3 regions of the Bacillus sp. JZ34 genome follow, and region 3 is predicted to be linked to each of the others. Evidence: riboswitches for the same ligand, from Rfam matches in the RefSeq annotation. Region 3 holds a riboswitch; each other region holds the start of a gene.
The links. Region 3 has a riboswitch for S-adenosylmethionine ahead of M1D90_RS15670 (bifunctional homocysteine S-methyltransferase/methylenetetrahydrofolate reductase). Riboswitches for the same ligand answer to the same signal wherever they lie in the genome.

Region 1 (3,277 bases), 2.0 Mb from region 3:
ATAGGAATCATCTTCATAAGACAGAGGCTGTCCTCCGTTTTCCACATCGATGATGCTGAGCCTTCTAAATCCGAAGCCTACATGCTCATCATGATAGTACCCATCATCGTCCGGACCGCGGTGTACAATCATTTCATTCATTTGTTTAATCAGTTCTTCCTGGGCTGCTGTCTCGGATGATGGGCGATGATTGAATACCCCTACAAATCCACACATAGTATTGCCTCCGATTTTTTAAATTTCGTGCAGAAATCAAAGTCTGCTTCTTGATTAGACAAGTGTTTAAAGAAAAACGTTTCACATCCGCCCGCTTTTTGCCATCGAAAAACAAAGCCGCTTATGAAAGCGGCTATGCAGTTGTTATTCTCCTAATGCATCTTTCTTCAGCTGATCTGCTTTGTCTGTGCGCTCCCAAGGCAGATCGAGGTCGAGGCGGCCGAAATGTCCGTAAGCTGCCGTTTGTTTGTAAATCGGACGGCGAAGATCGAGCATTTTAATAATGCCGGCAGGTCTTAGATCAAAGTTTTTGCGAACCACTTCGATCAATGTTTCTTCACTGGCTTTGCCTGTACCGAATGTATCGATTGAAATGGATACCGGCTGTGCGACACCGATCGCGTAGGCAAGCTGCACTTCACAGGAATCAGCAAGGCCTGCGGCGACGATATTTTTCGCTACATATCTCGCAGCATAAGCTGCAGATCTATCAACCTTTGTCGCATCCTTACCGGAAAACGCTCCGCCGCCGTGACGGGCATATCCGCCATAGGTGTCAACGATGATTTTGCGTCCTGTTAAACCGGCATCCCCCTGCGGTCCTCCGATAACAAAACGGCCCGTAGGATTAATGAAGTACTTCGTGTTTTCATCGATCAGCTCTTTTGGCACTACCGGGTTGATGACATGCTCTTTCAGATTGCGCTGAATTTGTTCAAGCGAAATCTCAGGGTGATGCTGAGTCGAAATGACAATTGTATCGATGCGAATCGGCTTGTTGTTCTCATCATACTCAACAGTTACCTGTGTCTTTCCGTCCGGACGAAGATACGGCAGAATTTCCTCTTTGCGGACTTCTGTCAAACGGCGAGACAATTTATGAGCAAGCGAAATCGGCAGAGGCATAAGTTCCTTTGTTTCGTTGCAGGCAAAACCGAACATTAAACCTTGGTCTCCGGCTCCGATCGCTTCAATTTCAGCGTCGCTCATTGCTCCTTCACGCGCTTCAAGCGCCTGGTCGACTCCCATTGCAATATCTGGCGACTGTTCATCTATAGACGTTAAGACCGCGCAAGTTTCGGCATCAAAACCGTATTTTGCACGTGTGTAGCCAATTTCTTTAATCGTTTCGCGGACTGTTTTCGGAATATCGACGTAAGTGGACGTCGTGATTTCACCGCTTACCAGCACCAATCCGGTTGTCACAGATGTTTCACAGGCAACGCGGGCATTCGGATCTTTCTTTAAAATTTCGTCTAATATACTATCCGAAATCTGGTCGCAAATTTTGTCCGGATGTCCCTCCGTAACTGACTCTGATGTAAATAACCGACGGTTTTTGCTCATTTATGTTTCCTCCTGTATATGAAGATCAGCCGTGATCTTAAGTATGATACGGATCTCGTCCCTCTTGATTATATGACGATACTCGGGCTTCATACGCTCTCGTTTTGAAACAATTTCCATATGCTATTCTTGACGAGATTCTAAGTCAAAATTCCTCTTAATAGAATTTTTCCTGACTGGCTGCCCGGCTAGACCTTTCACGTCCTGTGAAAAACGCCCAGTACCTTCCTCCTGAAGGCAGTTTTTTTAGCAATTTTTGGATCTCGATTTATGCAATAAAAAAACCTTTTCCTATTCGCTGAGGAAAGGGTCTGGTATTGCGTGCCTTTCACTCTTATCGCTCAAGGTATTGAACACCTTGCATCAGGTTAGCACCGTAGTTGTCTCAGAAACTGTTTTTTTCCATTAATAAGAGAAACCGGTTGCTGGGTTTCATTGGGCCTGTCCCTCCACCAGCTCGGGATAAGAGTATCCGCTCAATGAAATATCTTATCTTAAAATGGCTTGTTATGTCAATATCGGCCGCAATAAATTTAAACTTGTCTTTCGAGAAAAAACCCGAACGAAAAATGAAGAAACGGTATAGACTATAAGAGTAAATGTGTTATACTAATTCTACATTAATGTTATACACATTAAAAAACACGCAAAGGAAGGTTTTTTATGAATTCTGTAGATTTAACAACTGACTTACAAACGTTATTAATGGGCGAAAACGTTCAGCTGAACTTATCCGTTCCCCTTTTGGTTGAAAAAGTCCTTGAACGCAAAGAAGGAGTCTTAACATCTTCCGGAGCCGTGCGGGCTACAACCGGTACATACACCGGCCGCTCGCCAAAAGACAAATTCATTGTGGAAGAAGCGAGCACAAAGGACAAAATCGATTGGGGCGCAGTAAACCAGCCGATTTCAGAAGCCGCCTTTGACCGGCTGTACACAAAAGTGCTCAGCTATTTAAAGGAACGCGATGAATTGTATGTATTTGAAGGGTTTGCAGGAGCAGACGAAAAATACCGGCTTCCGATTACAGTTGTCAACGAGTTCGCCTGGCACAACCTGTTTGCAAGACAGTTGTTCATCAGACCTGAAGAACATGATAAAAAACCTGAAGAACAGCCGTTTACGATTCTTTCCGCTCCGCATTTCAAAGCCGATCCGCTCATTGACGGGACCAGATCTGAAACATTTATCATCGTGTCGTTTGAAAAGCGTACGATTTTAATCGGAGGCACCGAATATGCCGGCGAGATGAAAAAATCGATTTTTTCTATTATGAATTATCTTCTTCCTGAACAAAACATTTTACCGATGCACTGTTCGGCAAACATTGGCGAGGAAGGCGGAACAGCTCTCTTCTTCGGATTGTCAGGCACAGGCAAAACGACGCTTTCCGCCGATCCGAAACGGAAGCTGATCGGTGACGACGAACACGGCTGGTCCAGCACAGGCGTTTTCAACATTGAAGGAGGCTGCTACGCCAAGTGCATTAACTTAAGCAAAGAAAAAGAACCGCAGATTTACAATGCGATCCGCTTCGGTTCCGTTCTTGAAAATGTCGTGGTTGACGGCAAAACCGGGGAGCCGGACTATTCCGACGCATTCTATACGGAAAACACGAGAGCGGCTTACCCGATTGATGCGATTGACAACATCGTCAAGCCGAGCATCGCAGCACACCCGCAGACCATTGTATTTCTGACGGCAGATGCTTTCG
Region 2 (3,277 bases), 1.5 Mb from region 3:
GACATTGACGTCTCCTTTTTCCATACATATCCTGATCTATCCAATTGTTAAAAATATAAAATTTACATTACTAACCTAAAATTTAACTTATTTTTCTAGACAAACGCATCTCCACATGATAAATTTAAAGACAAGTTTTCAAAAAATTCTAATTTTGGTACGGGGGTGCCTTTCATTGAGCGTAAGCCACTTTTTTCCTGAAACTCTAGTTGCTATTGTAAAAGACATGTTAACCAAAACCGATGGTTCAACAACCAAAGCGATTGAAACGCTGATCGGTGGCAAAGCCGAAATCGAAGTTTTTCAGCAAAATAATATTGATTATGACAAGCTGTCACCTGAAGAAGCGAGGCTGTTTCAACGCGATGATGACATCTTGTTTAGAACTTCCTCTTTGAAAACAGGCGATGATTATTTATCTTATAATTATGTCTATGTTAAAACAAACTTACTGCCGCCCGCCATCAAACAAGATTTGCAGGCAGAAAGGCTTCCCATCGGGAAAATCATTGCAGAACTGGAGTCAAGGCGTGAAATTTTCAGTACGGGCGACTGCCTGGGAAAACATTTCACACAACATGTACCTGTTTCAGCAGACCGGACATATGCTTTTAAAAAATATCAGATTATCAGCGGCCGGCAGTGCATGTTCTATGTCTGCGAGCTATTCGATTTAGAAAAAATCTGCGAACGGACTGCGGGCTGAATCATGCCCGTCAGCTGCCACTTCATGAAAAGGCTTCCATAACCTCCCCATTCCTTCTTCCCTCAAAACAAAAACCCCTGCGAAACAGGGGCTGTTATTTATTGATACACCGTTTTCGGCACGGCAACGACCGGATTTCCGGCAGCATAAGGAGCGACATCGTATTGCTGGAAGACGATCGCAATGCCGTCTTTTGTGTAATAAAAAGCCGTGTTTTTACCAAGGACGATGTCTTTCTTCTTCACATCCGGGAAGAAAATGTCGCTGTGTTTTTGAATATAGTCGTAAATGTATGTTTTTGTCTTATCCATTTTCGATTTTGTATTTAAGATATCTGATAAATACACCCGCTTTTTAGAGGCAAGGTCATAGTTGAAAGAGCGGACTGCCGTATTTCCGTGCGCTCCGCCGGAGTAGACGTAATTACTTGTCAGAATGCTCAGCTTTTGGCCGGTCCAGTATTTCACTTCAAAGGACGTTTGATAATCTGTTTGGTATCCGTGCTGTTGGCCGTCTTTCTTGTTTTTTACATAATCTTTGTAGGACTGCTCAATATAACGTTTAAAATCTTTGTTGATCCTATTTTGGAGAGATTTGCTGCTTACATTTGCAACCTGCGGGTATTTCAAAGCCTTAATGTTTTTGTAAGTATGGCTCGTGACCGTCGGCTTTTTTTCATTTGCCGCGTGTGCAGAAGGAAGTGCGGCCGCACCGTACAGCGCAAAAAACAATACCCCTGTTATCAGCATACCTAACGCTTTAAACACTGTTTTTTTGTTCATAAGAACCCTCCTTAATCTGTCATTGTTTATCATACCCATTTTGAAATCAGGTACACATGATAGACCGGTAAACTCGCGAGAAAGTTTCTATTTTCGGAGATAAAAATTGAAAAATATTCTAATTCACCCTGTTCGTTCAGCACCTTGTTGACCATTTGAAAGACTGTCTTGACAAAAAATTCTTACGCTGATTCGATACGCCCTCCGGTTTAACCGCAGAAGAAGAAAATGAAAAACCAAATAGTTTTTTTAAACCCATTGACATTTTTATAAAAAGTATTAATATTAAAATTATTAAAAAATTGCATAAAAAGGTTTTCCTTATCAAGAGTGGTGGAGGGACTGGCCCTGTGAAACCCGGCAACCGCTGTCTATGACAGAATGGTGCTAAATCCTTAAGAGCATGTTCGTGCTCTTGAAGATAAGGAGGAGATTGAATATATCAAGCTCTTCCTTATCGGGAAGAGCTTTTTTATGTCTATAAAGAAAGAGGGATGAAGCATGACACAATCAACCGATGTACTGAAGCAAACGCCTGGGAAAAAAATCGGACCGTACAGAGCTGATCAGGTGGGGAGTCTTTTAAGGTCTGCGCCCGTAAAAAAAGCGCGTATTCAAAAAGCGAACGGTGAAATTAGCGCTGAACAACTGCGCGAAGTCGAAAACGAAGAGATCAAGCGCATTGTCGAAAAGCAAAAAGAAATTGGCCTTAAAGCCGTTACTGACGGGGAATTCCGCAGGTCATGGTGGCATTTCGATTTTCTTGAAGGGCTTGACGGCGTAGAAGGATATACAGCGGACAAGGGCATTCAATTTCATAATGTTGAAACGAAGCCGCGCGGAATCAAAGTAACAAGCAAAGTCGATTTTACAAACCATCCGATGCTGGAAGATTATAAATTTCTTCATGATATTGCGGGCACACATACGCCGAAAATGACGATTCCGAGCCCGAATATGCTGTTTTTCAGAGGAAAACTTGGAGAAAGCCCGTACGAGGATCTGGATGAGTTCCATCACGATGTCGCGCAGGCTTACAAAAAAGCGATCCGCGCATTTTACGATGCCGGCTGCCGCTATTTGCAACTGGATGACACGGCCTGGTCGGTATTTTTCTCAGACAAAGGACATGAGCAGATCAAAGCCTTCGGCCGCCAGCCTGATGAACTGCGCCAGTCCTTCGCCAACACGATTAATGAAGCAGTTGAAGGACGCCCGGACGATTTGACGGTCACCATGCACATCTGCCGCGGCAACTTCCAGTCAACATGGGTGGCGGAAGGCGGCTACGATGCGGCTGCAGAAACGATTTTCGACGGACTCAATTTAGACGGACTTTTCCTTGAATTTGATGACGAGCGCTCCGGCGGCTTCGAACCGCTTCGCTATGTCAAACGGAAAGACTTGCAGATCGTCCTCGGCCTGATCACATCAAAATTCGGAGAGCTTGAAAACCCGGATGATATTAAGCGGCGCATCGACGAAGCAGCTCGCTTCGTCGACCTGAACCAATTGTGCCTAAGCCCGCAGTGCGGCTTTGCCTCCACAGAAGAAGGCAATCTCCTGACAGAAGAGCAGCAATGGGAAAAACTGCGTCATGTCGTCGAGATCGCAGAAGACGTATGGAAATAACACCTCATATTTGAGACATGCCTCCTGACGGCATGTCTCTTTTTTTTGCCCCTCTATACAATTTAAAATTCCTTCTTGATTTGTTCATAGTTTGATCATATTTGGCTTCTATAATGCTCTTTAGTGAGGTGATCGAACAATGATTAAGAAAAGGAAA
Region 3 (3,277 bases):
TCGTGGATGCCCTGAATGATATGAGGTGCCGTGATGCTTAGAAATTCATTGCACCCTTCATAGGTCTCGCCGCCGAAGTCAGCGGCGGACAAACCGGCATTCTGGATCATCGTTCCCATCGCACCGTCAAGGACGAGGATTTTTTTCTTCAGCTGGTCATTGATGTTAGACATTTGTTTTCTCCTTTTCTTTCTGGTGGATATATGCCGTCAGTTCGGCGGTTAAATCAGACCGCAAAAACGGTGTGATCAGATAAATGCCGTTGAACAGGTCGCACGCCGCATCAAGCAGGGAGCGGGCGATCGCGAGCCCTTCCTCGGCCTGTTTTTGTTTGTCATTTCCCGCCAGCGCCATCTTTTCGCGGATTGAATCGGACAGTTTGATGCCGGGGATTTCGTTGTGGATGAATTCCGCGTTGCGGCTGCTGGTCAGCGGCATGACGCCGATATAGATCGGTGTTTCAAGATGCTTTGTTTCTTCGTGGATTTTGATGAGCTGCTCCTCTGAATAGACAGGCTGGGAAATGAAATAGTCTGCGCCGCAGGCGATTTTTTTCTCAAGCCGTTTCACCGCTTTGTCAATGTGTCTGACATTCGGATTGAAGGCGGCCGCCACTGAGAAATTTGTTTTCTTGCCGAGCGGTTTACCTGAATATGACAAGCCTTCGTTAAACTGTTTGATCAGGCTGATCAAATCGAACGATGTCAGGTCATAGACGGAAGTCGCTCCCGGAAAGTCGCCGATTTTCGACGGATCGCCGGTAATCGCCAGCACGTCTGACAGCCCCAGTGTATCGAGCCCCATTAGATGGGACTGCAGGCCGATCAGGTTGCGGTCTCTGCATGTAATATGGATCAGCGACCTCATATCGAGGCGCTGTTTTAAGAGCGCGCCGCAGGCGACATTGCTGATCCTCGGTGTGGCAAGCGAGTTGTCCGCCAATGTCAGTGCATCGATTCCGGCTGATTGAAGCTCTTTAGCGGCGTGCAAAAATTTCTCAAAGTTTAATTGTTTTGGAGGATCGAGTTCGACGATAATGGACCGTTTTTGCTTGGCCAGATCGTCGAGAACGGGCTCTGTCCTTTCGTTTTGAACAGCAAGCGCCGCTTTCTTTCTGATTTTCACGTGCTTTTCGGTGACTGGAGGAAGCCCTTTGACCGCCTCAGCCATCGCCCTGATGTGGTTCGGCGTGGTTCCGCAGCAGCCGCCGATGATCCGTGCGCCTTGATTGCGGAATTCCTCCGCGCTTTCCCTGAAATATTCATCATCTGTCTCATAAACAAGCCTGCCTTCGACAAGGGACGGGAGGCTGCTGTTCGGATAGACGGAAAGATAGGCGTCTTCTAAAAGCGGGACTTCTTCAAGCGCTCTGATCATATGATAAGGGCCGAGGCGGCAGTTGATGCCAACGACGTCTGCGCCGAGGGATGCCAGCTGCTTCAGGCCGTCCGCAAGCGGGGTTCCGTCCTGAAGAACGCCCTCTTCGTGCATTGAGACATTCAAAATGATTGGCAGCTCTGTTTCCTTTCTGGCAATCTTTAAAACTTCGCGCGCTTCTTCTAAATCATAATAGGTTTCGAGCAGAAGTCCGTCCAGCTGCTCATTTAACAGAAGATAGAGCTGTTCGCGGAAGCTTCTTTTAATGTCCTCGAGAGAATACGAGTTTTTGTTGAACGTCCGGATTCCGCCGAGCGTACCGAGAACATAAGCAGAACCGGCGGCGGAGCGGGCGAGACGGACCGCTTTTTCGTTGATTTGTTTTGTTTCGTCTTCGAGCCCGTATCTGGACAGCTTGATGAAGTTTGCGCCGTACGTGTTCGTTTGAATGATATCGGCGCCGGCCTGTACATATGCTTCGTGGACGCGTCTCACTTCTTCGGGCTTGGAGATGTTCAGTTCCTCAAAACACCTGTCGATCCCGTAGGAATACAGAAGTGTGCCCATTGCGCCGTCCGCGATTAACGTTTTGCTTTTTATATCCTCCAAAAAACCCATCGTTTTCCCCCTTAAGCATTTTTGATAAACAAAAAAGTCTTCTGTGAAGCAGAAGACTTTTCATCGACATTGTCCGTCTTCTTATCTTCCAAGCAGACTGCTTGCTGGATTTAGCACCTTGGTCATGAATATTCATTCACCGGTTGCTGAGGCTTCATCGGGCCAGTCCCTCTGCCTCTCTTGATAAGAACAGCTATTTAGTTTCTATTGATTACTTTTACTCAATTTACCGAAAATCGGGAGAATAATCAACAGTAAATTAAGAATTTATCGAAAATTTATAAATTGGACATCAATCGGCAGGTCGGCTTCCCTCACCATCGCGATGATTTGCTGAAGGTCGTCTTTATTTTTTCCGGTTACGCGGACTTGATCATCCTGCACTTGCGATTTAACTTTCAGACCCGATTTTTTTATCAGGTTATTGATTTTTTTCGCGTTTTCTTTGTCGATGCCCTGAACTAGTTTTCCGCGCTGTCTGACCGTGCCGCCTGAAGCGTTCTCAAGCTTTGAGTATTCGATGTTTTTCGTCGGGACGTTCCGCTTGATCAGTTTGCCGACAAGCACGTCTTTCAGCTGGTTCATTTTAAATTCGTCGTCCGATACGAGAACGAGCTCGTCTCCTTCGAGTGTGATGCTGCTTTTTGACCCTTTGAAATCATAGCGTGTGCCGATTTCCTTGAGAGCGGTCTGAATTGCGTTTTGAACTTCAGGCAGTTCAACCTTTGAGACGATATCAAATGAGCTTTCTTTCGCCATGTGAAAACCTCCATCCATTTTACTTATGAGTCAATTATAGTAGAATAAGGTGAAACTTCCAATATCGAGCGGTTTGCCTGGCCGCGATCCGGCAATAATTTTAACATTGGAGGAATAATAAGAAAAAGAAAAACAGGCGGATAAGAAAGGAAGAAACAGTATGAAACCAGGACAGCAGCTAACATTGAAAATAGATCATAAAGCCGATTACGGTTACTTTTTGACGGACGGCGAAACGGCGGTCCTTCTGCATCAGAGCGAGATCACGGAGGATATTGAAGACAGAGAAGAGGTCGATGTCTTTTTATATGTCGATCATGAAGATCGCTTGGCGGCTACGATGAGAAAGCCGATGATCAGCGCTGAACAGTACGGCTGGGTGGAAGTCGTTGATGCCGTCAGCGGCATGGGGGTTTTCGTCGATGTCGGGCTCTCGAAGGACGCCCTCGTTGCGACAGAGCATCTCCCGCCGTATGAATCAGTATGGCCGCAAAAAGGGGACAGGCTGTACTGTATGCTGAAA

Region 1: linked by a shared signal. The riboswitch ahead of metK (methionine adenosyltransferase) and the one ahead of M1D90_RS15670 (bifunctional homocysteine S-methyltransferase/methylenetetrahydrofolate reductase) in region 3 are both predicted to bind S-adenosylmethionine.
Region 2: linked by a shared signal. The riboswitch ahead of M1D90_RS00915 (5-methyltetrahydropteroyltriglutamate--homocysteine S-methyltransferase) and the one ahead of M1D90_RS15670 (bifunctional homocysteine S-methyltransferase/methylenetetrahydrofolate reductase) in region 3 are both predicted to bind S-adenosylmethionine.

The regions. Positions count from the first base shown of each region.
Region 1 covers NZ_CP096403.1:1,092,097-1,095,373, reverse strand. The annotation lists gene asnB (asparagine synthase (glutamine-hydrolyzing)) at 1-216, opposite strand, end outside; gene metK (methionine adenosyltransferase) at 361-1,563, opposite strand; SAM riboswitch class I at 1,895-2,032, opposite strand; gene pckA (phosphoenolpyruvate carboxykinase (ATP)) at 2,227-3,277, shown strand, end outside.
Region 2 covers NZ_CP096403.1:193,986-197,262, reverse strand. The annotation lists gene M1D90_RS00925 (chorismate--pyruvate lyase family protein) at 176-706, shown strand; gene M1D90_RS00920 (DUF3298 and DUF4163 domain-containing protein) at 805-1,488, opposite strand; SAM riboswitch class I at 1,807-1,916, shown strand; gene M1D90_RS00915 (5-methyltetrahydropteroyltriglutamate--homocysteine S-methyltransferase) at 1,990-3,120, shown strand; gene M1D90_RS00910 (glycosyltransferase family 39 protein) at 3,260-3,277, shown strand, end outside.
Region 3 covers NZ_CP096403.1:3,078,993-3,082,269, reverse strand. The annotation lists gene metH (methionine synthase) at 1-173, opposite strand, end outside; gene M1D90_RS15670 (bifunctional homocysteine S-methyltransferase/methylenetetrahydrofolate reductase) at 166-1,995, opposite strand; SAM riboswitch class I at 2,074-2,185, opposite strand; gene M1D90_RS15665 (YajQ family cyclic di-GMP-binding protein) at 2,263-2,754, opposite strand; partial or broken gene M1D90_RS15660 (CvfB family protein) at 2,895-3,277, shown strand, end outside.